DNA from 4 places in the Bradyrhizobium sp. USDA 336 genome. Region 4 is predicted to be linked to each of the others. Evidence: predicted binding sites of a transcription regulator. Region 4 holds the regulator's gene; each other region holds the start of a gene.
The links. Region 4 encodes PhoB, which activates phosphate uptake and scavenging genes when phosphate is short. Its sites were predicted from a motif close to TGTCATNNANCTGTCAT; they were not measured.
Positions count from the first base shown of each region.

Region 1 (5,751 bases), 1.9 Mb from region 4:
ATTCCATGATAATCGATACTAAGGCGCCGACGAGCGGCCTTGGTACGTACGCGATGCTGTAGAATGGGACGATCCCCTGATCTCCTCAAGGCCAGAGACAGATTCGGGCAACATCAGCACACCACGCCTGCTCGCTTGGCGAGGATCCGAAGATCAAACGACTTCGAAATTCGGGATATCTCGCCGGCGGCAATGTGGCGGCATGCCGACCAACGCTGGCGACAGGGGCTTCTATTATTTCTGCCGCAGTGCACGGGCGAGCTGATCTTCCAGCGGCTTGCGCAGGTAGGCGATCGCCGTCCGCACGCCGTTCTGGATGAATGCTTCAACCGGCATGCCGGGCACCAAAGCCTTGCCGTCGAGCTTGGCGAGTTCGCTCGCGTCAATGCTGATGCGGGCGACGTAGTAAGCCGCGCCGGACTGCGGGTCTTTGGTCAGATCGGCGGCGATCCGCGTCAGCGTGCCGTCGAGCTCGGGGGTCACGGCGGCGTCGAACGCGCTGAAGCGGAGCTTGGCGGATTGCCCGAGCTTGAGCCGGTCGATCATTTGCGGATCGACCCGGGCCTCGACCACAAGCGAATCCTTCGGCACGATCAGCATCAGCTGTTCGCCCGCGGTGATCACGCCACCGACGGTGAAGACCGATTTCTGGTGGATCAGACCGTCCTGCGGCGCGCGCAATACCACGCGATCGAGCTGGTCCATCGCGGCGATGCGGCGTTCGCCGAGATCGGCAAGCTTGGTCTCGACGTCGCGCAGTTCGGTCGCGACTTCACGGCGCTGGTCCTGAACCAGCTGGATGATCTGCAGTTCGGTCTCGGTGATCCGGCCCTTGGCGCGCGCGATCTCGGCGATCAGCTGGCCTTCCTCGCCGGTCAGGCGGGAGGCCTCGCGCTCGAGTACGGTGAGGCGCGCATAGGGCACCAGGCGCTTGTCGTACAGCTGGCGCACGCCCTCCAGCTCGGTTTCGATCCAGCGGATCTGTGCACGCTTCGACGCGATCTGCGCCTCCAGGCCGCGGATTTCGTCCGCGATCTGCGCCTTGCGTTCGCGCAACTGCGATTGCTGGCCGCTGATAGCTTCGCGCCGCCGGTCGAACAGCGTGGTCTCGCCCTCGATCATCTCCGCGATCGAGGCGATGGCGCGGCGTGCGACGATCTCGCCGGGCAGCACCACCGCGTCGCGGCCGTTCTGCTCGGACTGCAGCCGGGCACGACGCACCCCGAGCTGGTTGAGCTGGTTTTCGATCAGCGCAAGGTTGGCGCGCGGCAGCGTCTCGTCAAGTCGGACCAGCATGTCGCCGGCCTGAACCTGATCGCCGTCGTTGACGGAGATTTCGGCGACCACGCCGCCGGTCGGGTGCTGAACCCGGCGGACGTTGCTGTCGACCACCACCTGCGCCGGCGCGATCACGGCGCTGGCGAGCGGTGCGGTCATCGCCCAAACGCCGGCGGTGGACACCACGATCGCCAGCGTGCCAATTCCGAGTCCAGTGGCGCGCCTGATATCGCGAAACGGATCGCTACGGCGAGCTTCGGGCTTGCGGGGTGCGGCCATATGGGGGTCCTCAACTGGCGGCGGCGGCAGGAACCGAGCGCGCATCGGGCACCGCCTGCAGCGCCGCGCCGCCCGGCGGCGGATGAGCGGCGAGCGATTTGCGCAGCACTTCATCCTTTGGGCCGAACGCCTGTACGTGGCCGTTCGCCAGCGTCAGCACGAGATCAACCGCGGCGAGCGCCGCCGGCCGATGCGCAATGATGACGGCAATGCCGCCGCGCGCCCGGACGCGCCGGATGGCATCGGTCAGCGCGGCGTCGCCTTCGGCGTCGAGGCTGGCGTTCGGCTCGTCGAGCACCACCATGAACGGATCCTTGTAGAGCGCGCGCGCCAACGCGATCCGCTGCCGCTGGCCGCCCGACAGGGTGGCGCCGGCTTCGCCGATCCGCATCTCGAACCCCTTCGGCAACTTCAGGATCATCTCGTAGGCGCCGGCGGCCTTCGCCGCGGCGATCACCGCCGCCTCATCGATCTCAGGATCGAAACGTGCGATGTTTTCCGCTACCGTTCCGTCGAACAATTCGACGTCCTGCGGCAGGTAGCCGATCATGCCGCCGCGAATTTCTGCCGGCCACTGGTCGAGGGTGGCGCCATCAAGGCGGATCTCGCCGCGTGCGATCGGCCAGATTCCGACCAGCGCTCGTGCCAGCGTCGATTTGCCGGCGGCTGACGGGCCAATGATGCCGACTGCCTGGCCGGCTTCGAGTGCGAACGAGGCGTTGTGCACGATCGCGGTGGTGCCGCCGGGGGCGGCGATTGTGACCTGCTCGACCGTGAGCCGATGGACGGCGCGTTCGGGCGCGACGTCAGGGTTCGAGGCGTCGCCCTTGCCCAGAGCGGCGCGAAGCCGTTGGCCCGCTTGTCGCGCGCCGAGGAACGGACGCCAGATGGAGATCGCCAGTTCCACCGGCGCGAGCGCGCGGCTGCCCATGATCGACGCGGCGATCATCACGCCGCCGCTGGCCAGCCCCTCGATCACCAGATAGGCGCCGAGGCCGAGCAGCGCCGATTGCAGCATGAAGCGCAGCGTCTTTGATAACGCGCCGAGCGATCCGGCGATGTCCGCGTTGCGTTGCTGCGCGGCGACGAGATCATCGTTGGCGGCGCCCATCCGGTCGATCAACCGCTGCTCCATGCCCAGCGCGGCCACGATTTCGGCGTTGCGCCGACCCGCTTCAAGCTGGACGCCGCGGATTGCGCCGGCGCGCGAGGCGTCCCGGGTTGGCGCCCGCGTCAGCACCTCGGTGAGCAGCGCGATCCCGAACAGCAGCATCGCACCCACGACCAGCGTCCAGCCGAGATAAGGATGCAGGAGAAAGCAGCCGGCGAGATACAGTGGCATCCACGGCAAGTCGAACAAGGTGGTCGGGCCGAGCCCGGAGAGGAACGACCGGACCGAGTCCAGATCGTGCGACAATTGCAGGCCGCGATTCGCGCCGCCGCGCAGCGGCCCGCGCAGGATATCGCAGACGACCGGTTGCCACAGCGCCGCGTGCAGCGCCGATCCGATCCGGGTCAGAATGCGCTGACGCAACAGATCGAACAGCCCTTGCATCGCATACGCCGCCGTCACCGCGATCGACAGCGCGATCAAGGTCGGAATGCTGTGAGATGGAATGACCCGGTCGTACACCTGCAGCATGTAGATCGAGCCGGTGAGCATCAGCAGATTGAGCACCGCCGAGAACAGTCCCACCGTCAGAAAGGCCGTTCTGCAGGAGGCGATCGCGGCCGACGCGAGATCGCCGGACGCGGGAGTCGACGCGGAGGACGTTGCTGCGCTCATGACACTCAATTCAGAAACGACGTCGGACCGCCACCGTCGGATGCGGTCGGCGTTCGTTAGCGAGGTTCAACGTCAGGCGCATGACAAAGCGACCCCCACGAAAACGCGAGCGGTTCCAACGAGGCTGCGATGCTCTGCGGCGAAACGCCGCCTTGGTTCGGAAGTTCGGCCGCGCAGATCGGCAATCGAACCTGGCGTGGTCGCTCCTCGCGGCGGGTCGATTGAGCTGTCACGCGATGACCCATTGGCAACTGCCGCCGGCCGAGAGGTCGAGCGCGCCTCCCCGCGCAAAGCTGGTAGTTGGTTCTCTCGATCTTCGCGGGGGCTCTTCGGGTGGCGACTTCACCGGCCCGTTAAGAAGCAGTCACCGATCTGTTGTCATCTGCGTTCTATCAACTCAGTAACGATACGTTAACCATCGGCCGTCTGGACCACGCCCTCGCGCATGCCGTGAGGCGGTGATCTGCGACGTCTTCTCTCAAGCGCTGGAGTGGCCATAATGTCAACGAACCCTCATGTCCTGGCGAACGGCGATTTCCTGCAGGATTGGTCCAATACCGGCCTTGTCACGACCAACGATGACTGGTCGGGGGTCGCATCGATCGTCGGCTATCTCGGCAACGATGTCGTTTCGGCCACCGGGGTGGACGCGCGTACGGCTACCGGACCATCGTCAGGAGATATCGACGTCGTCGCCAACCAAACCAACACCGCCATCACCAACGGCGGTGTGGCCGAGTTCCAGATCGCCAACCCGACGGTGGCGCTGAACGGTTCCAACAGTGCGGATGCCCCCGGCCTCGTGATCCATCTCGACGCCACCGACCGCAAGGATGTCCGGCTGAGCTTCAACGCACGCGACCTCGACGCCAGCACGGACGACTCTGCACAGCAGATCAACGTGCAGTACCGGCTCGGTTCGAGCGGGCCGTGGACCAATGTTCCCGGCGGTTACGCTGCTGACGTCACCACCGGCGGTACCGCGACTCAGGTGACACCGTTCGATCTGCTGCTGCCTGACGCCGTCAACGGCCGCAGCGACCTCCAGGTTCGCATTCTCACCACCAACGCCGTCGGAAATGACGAGTGGGTCGGCATCGACGACATCCGCGTCACCAGTTCGTCCGAATCGGCGATCGAAATGCAGCACGTCGCATTCGCGCCGGATTCGCTTACGGTGTCGCATGACGAAGGTAGCAGCGGTCCGACCGTCTTTCAGTTCACCGTCGAGCGCAGCGGCGGCACCACGGGCAATGTCGCGTTCTCGGGAACGATCGCTTCGGCACAGACCGATGCGGCCGACTATGTCGGCGGCGAGCCGGTCAGCTTCAGCGGCAGCATCGCGGCGGGAGAGACCTCCGCGGTCGTGACCGTTACCGTCGCCGGCGACACCGACAATGAGGCGAACGAGAGCTTCACGCTGACGCTGCAGAACGTTTCCAATTCGGCGGCCGTGACCACCACGATCGGCAGCGCTGCGACGGCGACCGGCACCATCGTCAATGACGACATCGGCATCACCAAGATCAGCGCGATTCAGGGCAGCGGAGCCAGCAGCGCCATGGTCGGTCAGATTGTGACCGTCGAAGCCATCGTTGTTGGCGACTTCCAGAACGGCGATGCCGACGCCGGCCGCAATCTCAACGGCTTCTATCTCCAGGAGGAGACTACCGATTCCGACGGCAACGTGCTGACCTCCGAGGCGATCTTCGTGTACGGCGGCGCCACCGACGTCCAGGTCGGCGACCGGGTCCGCGTCACCGGCTCGATCAGCGAATATTTCGGCCTGACCGAGCTCACCGCGAGCAGCATTTCGGTCGTTCAGGCCGGCGCGGTGGCCGACATTGACACGATGGCGACGCAGATCGACCTGCCGTCGATGGGCACGACGCTGAGCCAGGACGGCGACTACCAGCCCGATCTTGAAGCCTATGAAGGCATGCTGGTCACGATTCCGGAGACCCTGACCGTCACCGAGCAGTTCAATCTCGACCGTTTCAACGAGATCAAGCTTGTGGCGGGCGAACGGCCCGAACAGTTCACGCAGGAGAACGCGCCCGACGCGGCCGCCTACCAGGCGTATCTGGCCGAGCTTGGTGCTCGCACCATCACCTATGACGATGGCCTCAACGTCCAGAATGCGGCGATCAACAACCTCGATGGCTTCGATCCGAACGACAACCCCTCCGCCGCGCCGAACTACGGCACCGCCGACGCGGTCCGGATGGGTGACACCATCGCCGGCCTGACCGGCGTGCTCGACTATCAATGGGCCGGCAACTCCGCCTCGGGGGCGACTTGGCGGATCCGTTCGGTCGAGGACGGCGCCAACACCTTCGGAGCCGGCGACAATCCGCGCACCGATGCGCCGGAAGACGTCGGCGGCCGTCTGAAGGTGGCGAGCTTCA
Region 1 covers NZ_JBIYDC010000002.1:8,166,468-8,172,218, forward strand. Annotated here, with positions in the region: gene ABIA45_RS38855 (HlyD family type I secretion periplasmic adaptor subunit) at 235-1,557, opposite strand; gene ABIA45_RS38860 (type I secretion system permease/ATPase) at 1,568-3,343, opposite strand; gene ABIA45_RS38865 (ExeM/NucH family extracellular endonuclease) at 3,843-5,751, shown strand, end outside.
Region 1: ABIA45_RS38865 (ExeM/NucH family extracellular endonuclease) is a predicted target of PhoB. The motif match lies at 3,706-3,722, and genes of this name have one in related genera.

Region 2 (5,751 bases), 5.8 Mb from region 4:
AGGGACCGACACCGCCCAAGCGCAAGGAGGGCGGCTAGCGCTGCCGGCACTTCGGCCGTTGTTTTGCGCGTGGTCTAAAGCGCGATGAGATTGGGATGAATCATCATCGCGCTTTAGGTTGTTGTTTACGCATGATCTTTCCGGAAAACCGCTTCGCACTTTTCCGGATCATGCTTTAGCCGGTGCCGAACGCCTTGAAGGTGATGATGGTGAGAGTGTCCTGGATGCCCGGCAGCACCTGCACCTTCTCATTCACGAAATGGCCGATGTCGGTGTCCTTGTCGACGTAGAACTTCACCAAGAGGTCGTATTGGCCGGCCGTGGAGTAGATCTCGGAGGCGATCTCGGCTTCGGCAAGCGCATTGGCCACCGTATAGGACTGGCCGAGCTTGCACTTGATCTGAACGAAAAAAGGAACCATCGCGGGCACTCCGAAAGCGTATTCTTCCGGCTAATAGGCCAAAACCGGCTGGATTTAGCAAGCGAACTTGCTGGATCATTCGAGGCGCTTCGGGCGCGATGCTAGGATGGGACCGCTGTGGCGGCCAATGCATCCCTCAGCCGCTGGGCGAGCTCGCCCTTGCGGTACGGCTTGGTCAGCACGACCGCTCGCGCCTGCGCGCGGCCCTGCTCGACCAGGGCCTCCAGCGCGTAGCCCGAGGTGAACAGGACCGGCAGGCCGGGACGCACACGCCGCGCCTGATCGGCGAGCTCCCAGCCGCTCATGCCGCCCGGCATCACGATATCGGTGAACAGCAAGTCGATGCCGGGATCGCCCTGCAACTGGTGCAAGGCATCCTTGCCGTTGACCGCAGCGACGACGCGATATCCGAGCGCTTCCACCCTGCGAATGACGGAGGAGCGGACGAACGGATCGTCCTCGACGATCAGGACCGTCTCGTAGCCTCGCGGCGCCGTGTCCTCGCCGTCGGGAAGATCGGCTTGCGACCTACCGGTGCTCGCGCGCGGCAGGTAGATCCTGGCCGTGGTCCCAAGGCCAGCCTCGCTGTAGATCGAGACATGGCCGCCTGATTGCTTGGCAAAGCCGTAGACCATGCTGAGGCCGAGGCCCGAGCCCTTGCCGACCTCCTTGGTGGTGAAGAACGGCTCGAACGCGCGTGCGGCGACCTCGGGCGTCATGCCTTCGCCGTCATCGGTGACCGCGATCAGGACGTAGCTGCCGGGTGCGACCTCCCGGTGAACGGCACCGTCATCATCCTCGATCGTGACCAGCTCCGTGGCCAGCGTGAGGTGGCCTCCCGATGGCATGGCATCCTGCGCGTTGAGCGCGAGATTGAGCACGGCGGATTCGAGCTGGGCGCGGTCGGCAAAGGCCAGGATCGTGCCGGGCCCGGAGGTCGTCCTGATCTCGATATCTTCGCGCAAGGTGCGCTTGAGCAGCTTGAACATGGAATCGAGCAGGCTCCGGCAATCGATCGTCTGAGGCCGCAGCAATTGGCGGCGGCTGAAGGCGAGCAGGCGCTGCGTCAGCTCGGCGCCCCGTTCGCCCGATTGGCAGATGTCGTCGGCAAAGCGCCCGAGGTCGGGCCTCGCCTTGAGCTGCTCGCTCAGGTGCTCGGCATTGCCGATGATCACGGTCAGCAGGTTGTTGAAGTCGTGCGCGATGCCGCCGGAGAGCTGACCGACCGTCTCCATCTTCTGCGCCTGCTGAAGCTGCTGCTCGGTCAGCTTGCGCGCGGTGAGGTCGTGGACGATGCCGACGAAGATCAATTCGCCGTCCTGCCGCGCCTGGCCGACCGACAGGTCCATCGGAAACGTCGTGCCGTCCTTGCGCAGGCCGACGGCCTCGCCGCTGGTCGCGAAATGCCGCGCCTGGCGGTCGGGCGCCGCATCCGCTTCGGGCATCAGCATGCCGACGTTGCGGTTCATCACCTCGTCGGCACGGTAGCCGAACAAGCGCTCGCAGGCCGGATTGAACAGCAGGATCCGGTCCTGCGCATCGAGCAGGATGACTCCGTCGACCGCGGTCTCGACGATCGCTGTGAGGCGCGCCACGCTCTCGCGCATCGCGCGTTGGGCGTCGCGGACCTGCTGCAGCAGCAGCGCGGCGTCGCGGCTCTTGATTTCCTCCTCCTCGAGCGCGGCCTGGACCTGTCGCAGCTCGAACGGCGAGGGGATCGTCAGGATCTTCGGCAGCAGCGGCCAGAGCGCGGCGGCGGTGAAGACCGACGCGACCGCCGTGGCGGCCTTGACTATGCCCTCGATGCCATAGATCGGAACCCAGAGCGTGTAGATCGACAGCACGTGGGTCAGGCCGCACGCCATGATGAAGATCGCGAACGCCCAATAGACCCAGCCGAATTTGAGGTCGCGCCGCTTGGTGACGAGGATGGCGAGGACGAACGGGATCGAGAAATAGGCGGCGGCAATGCTGGCGTCGGAAACGACGTGAAGCCAGATCAGCTCAGGCTCCCACAACAGGCAGATGCCGTGCGGCGACAGCATGGACGAGTCGAGGAGACGTTCGAAGAAGGCCCACATCGTTCCACCCCAAGGAGTCTTGTTCAGGTGGCTTGCGCGGCCGGGCGGCCCGCAACATGGGGGCGCTGGACGGTTCCACCACCTGACGTCTCGCGTCACCGGCGAAGCACGCTAAGGTACGCGACTATAGCAAGGGTCCGGCGCCGTTGCATTTTCAAGTCCGCACCATTGCGGGCCTTGGTCCGCGCGGTGTCCGACTGATTCGCAAGGCACGCAATCGGTTCGCGAATCACGCCTGGCGGCGGCCCGGCGCGCTTGCTGACGTTCCACGGTCGCGCTACGAGAGGCCATGGCGGCCTCCTCAAGCACATGTCTCCTGCGATGACGACCCCGGTCGCACTCACCATCGCCGGTTCCGATTCGAGCGGCGGTGCCGGCATCCAGGCGGACCTGAAGACCTTTGCCGCGCTCGGCGTCTATGGTGCCTCCGTGATCACGGCGCTGACGGCGCAGAACACGCGCGGCGTGACCGGCATTCACGCGGTGCCGGCCGGGTTCGTCACCGAGCAGATCGACGCGGTGTTCTCCGACCTCGACATCGGTGCGGTGAAGATCGGCATGGTGGCCCAGGCCGCCAGCATCGATGCCATCGCGGCCGCGCTGTTGCGCTGGGCGCCGCGGCATGTCGTGCTCGATCCCGTCATGGTGGCGACCTCCGGCGACCGCCTGCTCGCCGCGGAGGCCGTCGACGCCCTGCGCACCAGGCTGATGCCGCTGGCTGCCGTGATCACGCCGAACCTGCCGGAGGCTGCGGCCCTGCTCGATGCGCCGGTGGCGGCGAGCGAGGCCGAGATCGAAAGCCAGGGACGCCGCCTGCTGGCGCTGGGCTGCCGCGCCGTCCTGATCAAGGGCGGGCACGGGGAGGGCGCCGAGAGCACCGACTATCTCGTCACTGCCGAGACCGCGATCGCGCTTGCCGCGCCGCGTGTGGCCACCCGCAACACCCATGGCACCGGCTGCTCGCTGTCCTCCGCCATCGCAGCGGGGCTGGCCAGGGGCGAGGACCTCGAGGCCGCCGTGCGCAACGCCAAGACCTGGATCAGCGCCGCGATCGCGGCCGCCGACTGCTTCAGCGTCGGCCACGGCCACGGGCCGATCCATCATTTCCACAAGTTCTACTGAGGCGGGCTTGCTTCGCCTCTCCCGCAAGCCAAGCGGGGAGGGAGCGCACTTACCCTGCATGTCGCCTGATTGTCGCATGCGACTGATATTCGCGGGGAGGGCGAGGCAAGGCGTGATTCGTATTTGAAGGTGCCTCGAGGGTTCAATCGGTCATCCCCCTGTCACGGGACATTGTTACAGGCTGGCGCATGGGAAGTTACGATGTGAGTGACGAGAGCCCGGAGCGGCGCTTTCGCACGTTGTTCATCTCCGACGTCCATCTCGGAGCCCGCGGTTCACAAGCCGATCTTCTGCTCGACTTCCTGCGCTACCATGATGCCGATACGATCTATCTCGTCGGCGACATCGTCGACGGCTGGGCGCTGAAATCGAGCTGGCACTGGCCACAATCGCATAACGACCTGGTCCAGAAGCTTTTGCGCAAGGCGCGCAAGGGCGCCAAGGTCATCTACATTCCCGGCAATCACGACGAGTTCCTGCGCAACTATTACGGCACGCATTTCGGCGGCATCGACGTGGTCGAGAACACGGTTCATACCGGCGCCGACGGCAAGCGCTATCTCGTCATTCACGGCGACATCTTCGATCTCGTGGTGCAGAACGCGCGCTGGCTCGCCCATCTCGGCGACAAGGCCTACGATTTTGCGATCCAGATGAACCGCCTGGTCAACTTCTTCCGCCGGCTGTTCGGCGTGCCCTATTGGTCGCTCTCGCAATGGGCCAAGCAGAAGGTCAAGAACGCCGTCAACTATATCGGCGCGTTCGAGCAGGCGCTCGCCGCCGAGGCGCGGCGTCACCAGGCCGACGGCGTGATCTGCGGCCACATCCACTACGCCGTGATCCGCGACGAGGGCGGCATCCGCTACATGAATTGCGGCGACTGGGTGGAGAGTTGCACCGCCCTGGTGGAGCATGACGACGGCCATTTCGAGATCATCACCTGGGCGGATCAGTTGCGGAAGCCGGAGCAGGTGCCACAGGTCGCAGCCAGAGCTGCATAACAAGGACCACTTGATGCGCATCCTGGTCGCGACCGACGCCTGGCACCCGCAAGTCAACGGTGTGGTTCGGACGCTGACCAAGCTCGCTGATGCTGCAAAGGCGCTCGGCGTCGAGTTCACGTTCCTGACGCCGCAATCGTTCCGCACCTTTGCGATGCCGAGCTATCGCGACGTGCGCCTCGCCATGCCGCGCCCGGCCCGGATCGCAAGGCTGATCGAGGAGGCGCGCCCGGACAGCATCCACATCGCGACCGAAGGGCCGATCGGCCTGATGGTCCGCCGCTATTGCCGCCAGCGCAAGCTGCCGTTCACGACCAGCTTCCATACCCGCTTTCCCGAATATGTCCGCGCCCGCGTGCCAGTGCCGGGCTCGCTGATCTGGCGGGCGCTGCGGCGCTTCCACAGCGCCAGCCGCGCCGTGATGGCGGCGACGCCGGCGCTCGCGCGCGAACTGACCGAGCGCGGCTTCGACAATGTCGTGCTGTGGCCGCGCGGCGTGGACACCACGTTGTTCCACCCGCGCGTCATCGATCTCTGCCTGCCGGCACCCGTGTTCCTGTCGGTCGGCCGCGTCGCAGTCGAGAAGAATCTCGAGGCGTTCCTGGACCTCGACCTACCTGGCACCAAGGTGGTCGTCGGCGACGGCCCGGCGCGCGCCTCGCTGGAAGAGGCCTACCCCGATGCGATCTTCCTCGGCGAGAAGCACGGCGACGAACTGGCGGATATCTACGCGGCCGCCGACGTGTTCGTGTTCCCGAGCAAGACCGACACCTTCGGCCTGGTCCTGCTGGAGGCGCTTGCGAGCGGCCTGCCGGTCGCGGCCTTCCCAGTGAAGGGGCCCCGCGACGTGATTGGCGATGCGTCGGTCGGCGCGCTCGATCACGATCTGCGCGATGCCTGCTTCGCCGCGCTCGATATCTCCCGGCAGGACTGCGTCGCCTTTGCCGCCAATTACACCTGGGAGGCCTCGGCAACGGTCTTTATCGACAGCATTTTGGCGGTCGGGGCGGTGCTGCCCGGCCGGACCGCCGCGGAACAGCCGCGCCAAGTCGCCTAGAGCTATCTCGATCCGATGGATCGAAATAGCTCTAGATTCTTGTTTTGACGCGTTTTCTTCACGCGAACC
Region 2 covers NZ_JBIYDC010000002.1:400,983-406,733, forward strand. Annotated here, with positions in the region: gene ABIA45_RS02655 (c-type cytochrome) at 1-38, shown strand, start outside; gene ABIA45_RS02660 (Lrp/AsnC family transcriptional regulator) at 176-421, opposite strand; gene ABIA45_RS02665 (PAS domain S-box protein) at 523-2,466, opposite strand; gene thiD (bifunctional hydroxymethylpyrimidine kinase/phosphomethylpyrimidine kinase) at 2,824-3,624, shown strand; gene ABIA45_RS02675 (UDP-2,3-diacylglucosamine diphosphatase) at 3,813-4,625, shown strand; gene ABIA45_RS02680 (glycosyltransferase family 4 protein) at 4,639-5,682, shown strand.
Region 2: ABIA45_RS02675 (UDP-2,3-diacylglucosamine diphosphatase) is a predicted target of PhoB. The motif match lies at 3,773-3,789, and genes of this name have one in related genera.

Region 3 (5,751 bases), 570 kb from region 4:
GGCGAAGTGGTGCCGATCGCCCCGGTCGCTCCTGCCCGCGGCCCCCGTGCCGCCGAGGCCCGCAACATGGCCCAGGACAACGCGCCGGAGCCGGCGGAGGCCGAGGAGTTGGTCTCGCTCGAGGAGGCCGATGCCGAGGAGAACACCGGCAAGGTCAAGGCGGTCGTGCCCGAATCGGAGGACGATATCGAGGTCGACGAGACCCTCGACGACGATGATGACGACGATTCGACCTTCATTGCGGACGAGGAAGAGGGCGATGAGGACGTGACCGACATCATTGGTGATGTCGGCGGTGATGAAGAGACTTGAGATCAGCCCTGATCTGTGAAAAAGGGTGCACCGCGCGAGTCGGAAGGCTCGCCGGTCCGGGGTGATCGACCAGGTTCACTCCATCTAGGGTTAAGGGGCCATAGCTCAGCTGGGAGAGCGCTTGCATGGCATGCAAGAGGTCGGCGGTTCGATCCCGCCTGGCTCCACCAGCCTTCGCTGGCTTCGCCAGCTTCGGCTCGGCAAGCCAGCTCCGCTCCCTCGTGGCGAAGCTAGCGAAGGCTGCCGCGGCGTAGCCCGAAGGGCGAAGCCGGGCTTCAGCAAAACAAGGGCGGGTGTAAACTCTCTTCGACAACCGGGGGGAGTGCGATGAAGTACGTCTACATCTTGGAGAGCCTCGATTCCCTCCATTTCTACGTCGGGATCACCGACGACCTCCGCGCCCGACTGACAAAGCACAATGCTGGCGAGGTGCCCCACACTTCGAAATACGGACCTTGGCGGCTCAAGACTTACGTCGCATTCAGCGACGAGAAGCAGGCCGTCGCATTCGAAAAGTACTTGAAGTCGGCATCAGGCCGCGCCTTCGCCAAGAAGCGGCTTTAGCCCCCTACTCCCCGATCACCGCATTCAGCCGATCCCTCAGCGCCACGATCTCGTCCTTCATCGCGACCAGTTCTGACACCGAGCAGTCCGACGCCGCCAGGATCGATTGCGGCACGTTGCGCGCCTTCTCCTTCAGCGCATGGCCCTGCGCCGTCAGGGCGATCAGGACCTGGCGCTCGTCCTCGCGCGAGCGGGTGCGCCTGACGAGATGGGCAGCCTCGAGCCGTTTGAGCAGCGGCGTCAGCGTGCCCGAATCCAGGAACAGCTTCTCGCCGATCTCCTTGACCGGCACGTCGTCCCGCTCCCACAGCACCAGCATGACCAGATATTGCGGATAGGTCAGGCCGAGCCGATCGAGCAGCGGCTTGTAGACGCGGTTGAAGGCGTGCGTGGCGGAATAGACCGCAAAGCAGATCTGGTTGTCGAGGCGAAGCGGGTCTACCACCGTTGATTTCCGGGCCATGACGAATCTCGCGCGTTTCTCTCATTCTGGGCCCGGCCGGCGGCACATTCAATTGCGAACAATTAAATGTGAGGCGCGACGAATTAGATTGCGCGCAATCTAATTGTCTGCGATAAAGCTTGCACCCCAACCCGGAAAGACCCGAGGAGACGAAAATGTCTGTGAACGTCCTCTACAAGACCAGCGCCAAGGCCACCGGCGGCCGCGACGGCCATGCTGCGACCCTCGACGGCGCGCTCGACGTCAAGCTCACCACGCCGAAGGAGCTCGGCGGTGGCGGCGGCGCTGGCAACAATCCCGAGCAGCTGTTCGCGGCCGGCTATGCCGCCTGCTTCATCGGCGCGATGAAGTTCGTGGCCTCGCAGGGCGGCCCGAAGGTGCCTGCGGATGCCTCGGTCACCTCGACCGTCGGCATCGGCCCTCGCTCCGAGGGCGGCTTCGGCCTCGATATCGACCTTGCGGTCTCGCTGCCGGGCCTTGCCCGTGCAGATGCCGAGGCGCTGGTGGCGAAGGCGCACCAGGTGTGCCCGTACTCCAATGCCACGCGCGGCAACGTTGACGTTCGCCTGACGGTGGTCTGATCGGCAGCGCGGATCGGCTGGCCCGGGGCCTCCTCGGGCCGGCCACTTACGAGGAAATTTGCCACCCCGCGGCATGGCTGCACGGCGGCGCATACGGCTCCACGCTCGGCGCCATTGCTGGCGCAAACAAACCTCGCTAGGCCTGTGATCCAATGATCGACACAGGGAAGCGAAGGCATGACTGAAGCAGCAACGGGCGCCATGAGCGGACTGCGCGTCATCGATCTCACGCGCGTGCTCGGCGGTCCCTACTGCACCCAGATCCTCGCCGACCACGGCGCCGACGTGATCAAGGTCGAGCCGCCCGCGGGCGACGAGGTGCGCGAATGGGGCCCTCCGTTCCACGAAGAGGATGCGGCCTATTTCGTCGGCATCAACCGCAACAAGCGCTCGATCGGCCTCGACCTCGCCTCCGAGGGCGGCCGAATCGTGCTGCTCAAGATGCTGGAGACCGCCGACGTCCTGATCGAGAATTTCAAGCCGGGCACGCTGGAGAAATGGGGCATCGGCAACGACGTCCTCAGCAAGAAATATCCCCGCCTCGTGCATTGCCGGATCTGCGGCTTCGGCGCCGACGGCCCGCGCGGCGGCAACCCCGGCTATGACGCCATCATCCAGGCCATGACCGGCATGATCGCGGCGACCGGCTCGCCCGAGAGCGGGCCGATGCGGATCGGCGTGCCCTTGGTCGACATCACCACCGGGCTTTATGCGGCGATCGGCATCCTGATGGCGCTGTCGGAGCGGCAGCGGTCGGGCAAGGGCCAGTTCCTGGAGACCACGCTGTACGAGACCGGCCTCGCCATCATGCATCCGCACACCGCGAATTATTTCATGCATGGCAAGCCGCCTGGTCTCACCGGCAACGAGCATCCGAACCTCGTCCCTTACGCGATCTTCCCGACCAAGACCGACAACATCTTCATCGGCGTCGGCAATGACGGCACCTTCCGCAAGCTGGCGAAAGAGATCGGCAAGCCCGAGCTCGGCACCGATCCACGCTTTGCCCGCAACAAGGACCGCATCGCCAATCGCGAGGCGCTGCGCGCCGAGCTTGCCGCCGTGTTCAGCCAGCACGAGGCCGAGCCGCTGTGCAACCGCCTGCTCGCGGCCGGCCTGCCCGCGGGGCCGGTGCAGAAGATCGACCAGGCGTTGACCAACCCGCACACGATCGCGCGTGGCGATATTATCGAGAAGGACTGGTACAAGGGCGTGGCTTCGCCGATCCGGCTCGACCGCAGCAAGCCGAGCCTGCGCCGCGTGCCGCCGAAGTTCAGCCAGCACGCGGCCGAGGTGCTGGGCGAGTTCGGCTACTCCAAGGCCGAGATCGACGCGATGGTCGAAAAGGGCACGGTCTGCGGTCCCGAGCGGAAACGCTGAGGTAAGGCGAGCGTCAACGGTGGTGCGCTCCCTCTCCCGCTCGCGGGAGAGGGTTGGGGAGAGGGTGTCTCCGCACCGGGACAATCCCCTAGAGGATAGAACCCTCACCCGGCGCGATAGTGCCTCATCTCAATGCCGCACTGCGGCGCGCGCACGTATGTGCAGCGCGAACGGAGTTGGCTGACGGCTCCGTCATGGCCTATTTGACGACTTCCCATCTGGCCGCGCTTGCTGCTTTCGTTTCTCCCGCTTACACAGTCATGTGAACGTCATATGGCGCTGCTAGCGCAAGCGCTTCTTTAGTGACGGGCAAGGGAGGTTCTTGATGGCTCTTCGACATTTTGGCACGGCGGCGGCTGTCGCACTCACAATTGGTCTCGGCGCCTCGCCGGCACTCGCGGTGACCGAAATCCAGTGGTGGCACGCGATGACCGGCGCCAACAACGACGTCATCGTCAGGCTCGCCAACGATTTCAACACCACGCAGAGCGACTACAAGGTGATCCCGACCTACAAGGGCAACTACGCCGACACGATGAACGCCGGCATCGCCGCGTTCCGCGCCGGCAACGCTCCGCACATCATGCAGGTGTTCGAGGTCGGCACCGCCACCATGATGGCGGCGACCGGCGCCGTGAAGCCGGTCTACAAGCTGATGGCCGAGACCGGCGAGAAGTTCGATCCGAAGGCCTACTTGCCCGCGATCACCGGCTACTACTCGACCTCGAAGGGCGAGATGCTGTCCTTCCCCTTCAACTCGTCCTCGACGGTGATGTGGGTCAATCTCGACGCACTGAAGAAGGCGAATGTCGAGATCCCGAAGACCTGGCCCGAAGTGTTCGACGCCGCCAAGAAGCTGAAGGCGGCCGGCCACGCCACCTGCGGCTTCTCCAACTCCTGGGTCACCTGGGTCAATCTCGAGCAGCTGTCCGCCTGGCACAACGTGCCGCTCGCCAGCAAGGCCAACGGCCTCGACGGTTTCGACACCGTGCTGTCCTTCAACGGTCCGCTCCAGGTCAAGCATCTCGAAAATCTGGTCGAGCTCCAGAAGGACAAGACCTACGACTATGCCGGCCGCACCAACACCGGCGAAGGCCGCTTCACGTCGGGTGAATGCCCGCTCTACCTGACCTCGTCGGCGTTCTTCGGCAACGTCAAGGCGCAGGCCAAGTTCGCCTTCACCGCGGTGCCGATGCCCTATTATCCGGACGCCAAGGGCGCGCCGCAGAACTCGATCATCGGCGGTGCCTCGCTCTGGGTGATGGGCGGCAAGTCGGCCGACGAGTACAAGGGCGTCGCCAAATTCTTCTCCTTCCTCTCGGACACCGATCGCCAGGTCTACATCCATAAAGCCTCGGGCTATCTGCCGATCACCAAGGCGGCCTATGACAAGGCCAAGGCGGATGGCTTCTACAAGGACCAGCCCTATCTCGAGACCCCGCTGCTCGAGCTGACCAACAAGGAGCCGACCGAGAATTCGCGCGGCCTGCGCCTCGGCAACATGGTGCAGCTCCGTGACGTCTGGGCGGAAGAGATCGAGCAGGCGCTGGCCGGCAAGAAGACCGCCAAGCAGGCGCTGGACGCGGCCGTCGAGCGCGGCAACACCATGCTGCGCCAGTTCGAAAAGACCGCTGTGAAGTAAGGCGACAAGCGGCAGGCCGGTCAACCGGCCTGCCGCCCCCGCAGGCATCATGCAAAAGCAAGCCATTTTCCAATCGAAGCTATTGCCCTATGCGCTGGTTGCGCCGCAGCTCGCGATCGTCCTGATATTCTTCTACTGGCCGGCCTTGCAGGCGGTGATCCAGTCCTTCCTGCTCCAGGACGCCTTCGGCCTGTCAACCAGCTTCGTCTGGTTCGAGAACTATATCGACCTGTTCAAGGAGCGCGCCTATTTCGAGGCGATCGTCCGCACCTTCTTCTTCTCGTTCGCCATCGCGATCTCGTCGCTGTCCTTCGCTCTGCTGCTCGCGGTCATGGCCGACAAGCCGCTGCGTGGCGGCACGCTTTACCGCACGCTGCTGATCTGGCCCTATGCAGTGGCGCCACCCGTCGTCGGCGTGCTGTGGATCTTCATGCTGCACCCTTCGCTCGGCGTGCTCGCGCGCTACTTGCGTACCCTTGGTATCGACTGGAATCCGCTGCTCGACGGCAATCAGGCAGCTGCCCTGATCATCATGGCGGCCGCCTGGAAGCAGATCTCCTACAACTTCCTGTTCTTCCTCGCCGGCCTGCAGAGCATCCCCAGAAGCGTGATCGAGGCGGCTGCGATCGACGGCGCCCGCCCGATGCGCAGGTTCTGGACCGTGATCTTCCCGCTGCTGTCGCCGACCATCTTCTTCCTCTTGGTCGTCAACATCGTCTACGCCTTCTTCGACACGTTCGGCATCATCGACACCATGACCCGCGGCGGTCCGGGCAAGTCGACGGAGACGCTGGTCTACAAGGTCTATA
Region 3 covers NZ_JBIYDC010000002.1:5,675,941-5,681,691, forward strand. Annotated here, with positions in the region: gene ABIA45_RS27605 (TIGR02300 family protein) at 1-312, shown strand, start outside; tRNA gene ABIA45_RS27610 (tRNA-Ala) at 407-482, shown strand; gene ABIA45_RS27615 (GIY-YIG nuclease family protein) at 640-876, shown strand; gene ABIA45_RS27620 (MarR family winged helix-turn-helix transcriptional regulator) at 881-1,339, opposite strand; gene ABIA45_RS27625 (organic hydroperoxide resistance protein) at 1,495-1,920, shown strand; gene ABIA45_RS27630 (CaiB/BaiF CoA-transferase family protein) at 2,098-3,300, shown strand; gene ugpB (sn-glycerol-3-phosphate ABC transporter substrate-binding protein UgpB) at 3,626-4,942, shown strand; gene ugpA (sn-glycerol-3-phosphate ABC transporter permease UgpA) at 4,992-5,751, shown strand, end outside.
Region 3: ugpB (sn-glycerol-3-phosphate ABC transporter substrate-binding protein UgpB) is a predicted target of PhoB. The motif match lies at 3,557-3,573, and genes of this name have one in related genera.

Region 4 (5,751 bases):
CGTCACTTGAATGTTGCGGACGGTGTGAGGGCATGCATTGCGCGACGCACCATCGACCGGCCCCGGAAAACGAAACGTGCCGCCTTTTAAGGGCGGCACGTGGCACTATCTTATGCTTGGCAAGACGGGTGTCAATGCCGCCCGGAAAGCCTCGCGAAACGCTGATTCCGTAGTCTTGCGGTGCCGATTTTGCGGGTTTTTCACCACGGAACATGTGGAAGCGAGTCGGCGGACTCTTGCGCGGGAGTCACGCCATATTGTAGCGTTTGGACTGTCAGATACGACATCTCGTGCAGCAGTTCTGATCCCAGAAGTCCTCATGTACCGGCGTAAACGTTCGGGCGTCTTGAGCGCGCCCGGCGAGCCTTAAGGGATTCTGACGGCACGGGTTTTTCAAGGCTAAAGCATTCGCTGCGAAGGCCCCAGGATGGCAGGCGCGCAGCGAGGGAAAGGGTGCAATGACGGTTTTGACCTGGTCCGATGATCGCGTCGAGCAGCTGAAGAAGCTCTGGGAGGCCGGACTTTCGGCCAGCCAGATCGCGGCGGAGCTCGGCAATGTGACCCGCAATGCCGTGATCGGCAAGGTGCACCGGCTCGGCCTGTCCGGCCGCGCCAAGAGCCCTTCATCGGCAGCGCCGCGGCCGCGCAAGGCACGGCCCGCGCAGCACATGATGCGGGTGACCCGCCCCGTCGCGCGCGGCAACACCGCGCTGGCGCAGGCCTTCGAGGTCGAGTTGGAAGCCGAGCCGGTTACCTACGACAACGTGGTGCCGATGAGCCAGCGGCTGTCGCTGCTGGAATTGAACGAGGCGACCTGCCACTGGCCGGTCGGCGATCCCTCGAGCCCGGATTTCTTCTTCTGCGGCGGCAAGGCGCTCTCAGGCCTGCCCTATTGTGCCCAGCATTCGCGCGTGGCCTATCAGCCCGCAGCGGACCGCCGTCGCGCAGCACCGAAGCCGGGCACGCGGTGAGCTTGCGATTTCATTGATCGCCAGGACGGCAGCCGTCACACGATGACGGCTCCTATTATTCGATGTCATCCCCGCCTAGTGCGCGATTGCGCACGGGGGGCGGGGATCCCATAACCACAGAGCGCGGTGATTGCGCGAGATGGTTGCTCCGAGTCTTCGCCAAAGCACGTCCTATTGTTGATCGCGACGAGCGCGGGCGCTCGCGCTGAGATCCCGGGCTCGCGCTGCGCGCGCCCCGGGATGACGACTGAGATTGTTGCCGCGGTGCGCTAATCCGAGATCCAAAAAACTCAGGTCTGCTCAGCCTTCGCGAAGCGATCGTCCAGCGCGTAGCCGGCGCCGCGGACGGTGCGGATCGGGTCCTGCTCGCGGCCGAGATTGAGCAGCTTGCGCAGGCGGCCGATATGGACGTCGACGGTGCGCTCGTCGATGTAGATGTCGCGGCCCCAGACGCTGTCGAGCAGCTGCTCGCGCGAGAACACGCGGCCGGGATGCTCCAGGAAGAACTCCAGCAGGCGATATTCGGTCGGGCCGAGATCGATCGGCCGGCCCGAGCGCGCCACCCGGCGCTTGTCGCGGTCGAGCTCGATATCGCCATAGGCGAGCACGGTGGCGAGGCGCTCGGGGCTGGCACGCCGCAAGAGGCCCTTCACGCGCGCGAGCAGCTCCGGCACCGAGAACGGCTTGACGATGTAGTCATCCGCGCCGGTCGCAAGCCCGCGCACCCGCTCGCTCTCCTCGCCGCGCGCGGTGAGCATGATGATCGGCAGCTGCTTGGTCTCGGGACGGGTCCGAAGCCGCCGGCACAGCTCGATGCCCGACAGGCCCGGCAGCATCCAGTCGAGCACGATCAGATCGGGAATGTGCTCCTTGAGGCGGGTGTCGGCGTCATCGCCGCGCATCACCGTCTCGACGTCATAGCCGTCGCCTTCGAGGTTGTAGCGGAGAAGCTCGGTGAGAGCTTCCTCGTCCTCAACCACCATAATGCGTGCGCCCATGTGGTCGTCGCTCCTTAAGTCGTCAGGTGTTCGGCACCGTCGTGGCGAAGGTCGTCATGTCGCCCTTCGGCCGCTTGTCAGTGATCGCCTGGCCCTCGATCATGTAGAACACGGTCTCGGCGATGTTGGTGGCGTGGTCGCCGATCCGCTCGATGTTCTTGGCACAGAACATCAGGTGGATGCAGAACGAGATGTTGCGCGGATCCTCCATCATGTAGGTGAGGAGCTCGCGGAACAGCGAGGTGCAGATGGCGTCGACTTCCTCGTCGCCCTTCCACACCGCCATCGCCGCCGGCAGGTCGTGCGCGGCATAGGCGTCCAGCACCGACTTGACCTGCTGCTGCACGAGGTCGGTCATGTGCTCCAGGCCGCGGAACAGCTTGAGCGGATGGAAATCCGTCTCCAGCGCCGCGACGCGCTTGCCCATGTTCTTGGCGAGATCGCCGATGCGCTCGAGATCGGTCGCAACGCGCATGGCGCCGACGATCTCGCGCAGGTCGACGGCCATCGGCTGGCGGCGGGCGATGGTGAGCACGGCGCGCTCCTCGATGCGCTTCTGCAGCGCGTCGAGCTCGGCGTCGGTGGCGACCACGCGCTGGCCGAGCGCGACGTCGCGGCGGATCAGCGCGTCGACGGAATCGACGATCATGCGCTCGGCGATGCCGCCCATCTCGGCGACAAGGCGGGTGAGCTCCTGAAGATCGCTGTCGAAGGCCTTTACGGTATGTTCAGAACCCATGTTCCGTCTCCTCAGCCGAACCGGCCGGTGATGTAATCCTGCGTGCGCCGATCGCTCGGCGACGTGAAGATCTTGCTGGTGTCATCGAACTCGATCAACTCGCCGAGATACATGAAGGCGGTCTTGTCGGAGACGCGCGCCGCCTGCTGCATGTTGTGGGTCACGATCGCGATCGTGTAGTTCTCGGACAATTCCTGGATCAGCTCTTCGACCTTGGCGGTCGAGATCGGGTCGAGCGCCGAGCAAGGCTCGTCGAACAAGATCACCTCGGGCCGCACCGCGACGGTGCGGGCGATGCAGAGGCGCTGCTGCTGGCCGCCGGAGAGCGACAGGCCGGAGGCATTGAGCTTGTCCTTGACCTCGTTCCACAGCGCGCCGCCGCGCAGCGCCTTCTCGACGCGGCCGTCCATCTCGGACTTGGAGATCTTCTCGTAGAGACGAATGCCGAAGGCGATGTTCTCGTAGATCGTCATCGGGAACGGCGTCGGCTTCTGGAACACCATGCCGACCCGGGCACGGAGCAGGTTGAGGTCGAGCTTGGGGTCGAGGATGTTGGTATGGTCGAGCAACAGCTGACCGTCTGCGCGCTGGCCCGGATAGAGGTCGTACATCCGGTTGAAGATGCGCAGCAGGGTGGACTTGCCGCAGCCGGACGGGCCGATGAACGCCGTGACGCGGTTGGTGCCGAGCGCCAGGTTGATGTTCTTCAGCGCGTGGTGATCACCGTAGTAGAAGTTGAGGTTGCGCGCGGTGACCTTGGCGGGCGCCTCGGGCAACGGCTGCGAACCGGGATGAACGGTCGGTGCGCTGACGGAAACAGACATTTCACTCATTTTGCAGTCCTCTCGGCGCCAAGGATGCGCGCGCCAATGTTAAGGGCAAGCACGGTCAGGGTGATCAGCAGCGCGCCGCTCCAGGCGAGTTGCTTCCAATATTCGTAGGGGCTCTGCACGAAGTTGTTGATGGTGACAGGCAGGTTCGCCATCGTCTTGTCCAGGCCGAGGCTGAAGAACTGGTTCGACAGCGCCGTGAACAACAGCGGCGCGGTCTCGCCGGCGACCCGGGCGGTGGCGAGCAGCACGCCGGTGATGAGGCCGGCGCGCGCCGCACGGTACGCGATTCGCCTGATCACCAGCGAGCGCGGCAGGCCGAGCGCGCTGGCAGCTTCGCGCAACGGATTCGGCACCAGCAGCAGCATGTCCTCCGTGGTGCGCACGACGACCGGGATCACGATGACGGCAAGCGCCAGCGCGCCCGCAATCGCCGAGAAGCCGCGCATCGGCACCACCACCGCGCCATAGATGAAGAGGCCGATGATGATCGAGGGTGCCGACAAGAGAATGTCGTTGATGAAGCGGATCACCGAGGTCAGCTTGTCGTTGCGGCCGTACTCGGCGAGATAGGTGCCGGCGAACAGGCCGAGCGGCGCGCCGATGCCGACGCCGATCACGGTCATGATCAGCGAGCCGACGATGGCGTTGCGCAGGCCGCCCTCGTTCGATCCGGGCGGCGGCGTGTCAGCTGTGAAGACCTGGAGGTTGAGCCCGGCCAGGCCGTTGTAGAGCAGCGTGACCAAGATCAGCGCGAGCCAGGTGACGCCGAAGGCGGCGGCGGCGATGCAGAGGCCGCGGATGACGATGTCCCAGCGGCGGCGGCGTGAATAGATCGGGTTCATGGCTTCACTTCCCGGCCTTGGTTTCGAGGCGCAGCAGCATCAAACGGGCGGCCGCGAGCACGAAGAACGTCAGCACGAACAGCAGGAGGCCGAGCAGGATCAGGCCGGACTGGTGCAGGCCGTCGCTCTCGGCGAACTCGGATGCGATCGCCGCCGAGATGGTCGTGCCCGGCGCGAAGATCGACGAGGAGATCCGGAACGAGTTGCCGATGATGAAGGTCACCGCCATGGTCTCGCCGAGCGCCCGGCCCAGCGCCAGCATGACGCCGCCGATGATGCCGACGCGGGTGTAGGGGATCACCACGCTGCGGACGACCTCCCAGGTGGTGCAGCCGACGCCGTAGGCGGCTTCCTTCAGCACCGGCGGCACCGTCTTGAACACGTCGACCGAAATCGAGGTGATGAAGGGCAGCACCATGATGGCGAGGATCAGCGCGGCGTTGAACAGGCTGAGATAGGACGGGGGCCCTGCGAAGATCGCGCCCAGCACGGGGACGCCGTCGAACACCCTGATCATGAAGGGCTGGAAGGTGTTGGCCAGGAACGGGCCGAGCACGAAGAAGCCCCACATGCCGTAGATGATCGAGGGAATGCCGGCGAGCAGCTCGACCGCCATGCCGATCGGGCGGCGCAGCCATTGCGGGCAGAGCTCGGTGAGGAAGATCGCAATGCCGAGACCGACGGGAATGGCGATCAGCATCGCGATGAAGGAGGTGACAAGCGTGCCGTAGATCGGCCCGAGCGCGCCGAGCACCGGCGGATCGGCCGAGGGCGCCCAGCGCTGCGTCCACAGGAAGGAGATGCCGAACTCCTGGATCGCCGGGAAGGCGCCGACGATCAGCGAGATGATGATGCCGCCGAGGATCAGCAGCACCGAGATCGCGGACAACCGCGTGATCCAGTAGAAGGTGACGTCGCCGAGCTTGAACGCGCTCAAGGCCTTGGCGCGATCATATGGACCGGCAGCATCAATCACATTGCTCTCAACAGCCATCTCAGCCACGCCGATCCCCTATACCCGTTTTATGTACGCTTGTTGTTGGTGGCGCGCTCCGGATGCGGCAGGAGGCCGATCCGGAGCGGAGATCTTGCAGCGTTCCGGAACCGTGTCCGGGACGCATATGGCGCCTTAGCTCTTGATCTCGGCAGCCCAGGTCTTCTCGATCTGCTGGACGACGCTGTCCGGCATCGGAATGTAGTCGAGCTCCTCGGCCATCTTGCCGCCGTTCTTGAAGGCCCAGCGGAAGAACTTGATCGCTTCCTGCGCGGCCGCCTTGTCGGTGGCGGACTTGTGCATCAGGATGAAGGTCGCCGCCGTGATCGGCCAGGACTTCTCGCCGGGCTGCTCGGTCAGGATGACGTAATAGC
Region 4 covers NZ_JBIYDC010000002.1:6,245,042-6,250,792, reverse strand. Annotated here, with positions in the region: gene ABIA45_RS30245 (GcrA family cell cycle regulator) at 459-971, shown strand; gene phoB (phosphate regulon transcriptional regulator PhoB) at 1,262-1,969, opposite strand; gene phoU (phosphate signaling complex protein PhoU) at 1,992-2,708, opposite strand; gene pstB (phosphate ABC transporter ATP-binding protein PstB) at 2,720-3,541, opposite strand; gene pstA (phosphate ABC transporter permease PstA) at 3,538-4,383, opposite strand; gene pstC (phosphate ABC transporter permease subunit PstC) at 4,388-5,377, opposite strand; gene pstS (phosphate ABC transporter substrate-binding protein PstS) at 5,513-5,751, opposite strand, start outside.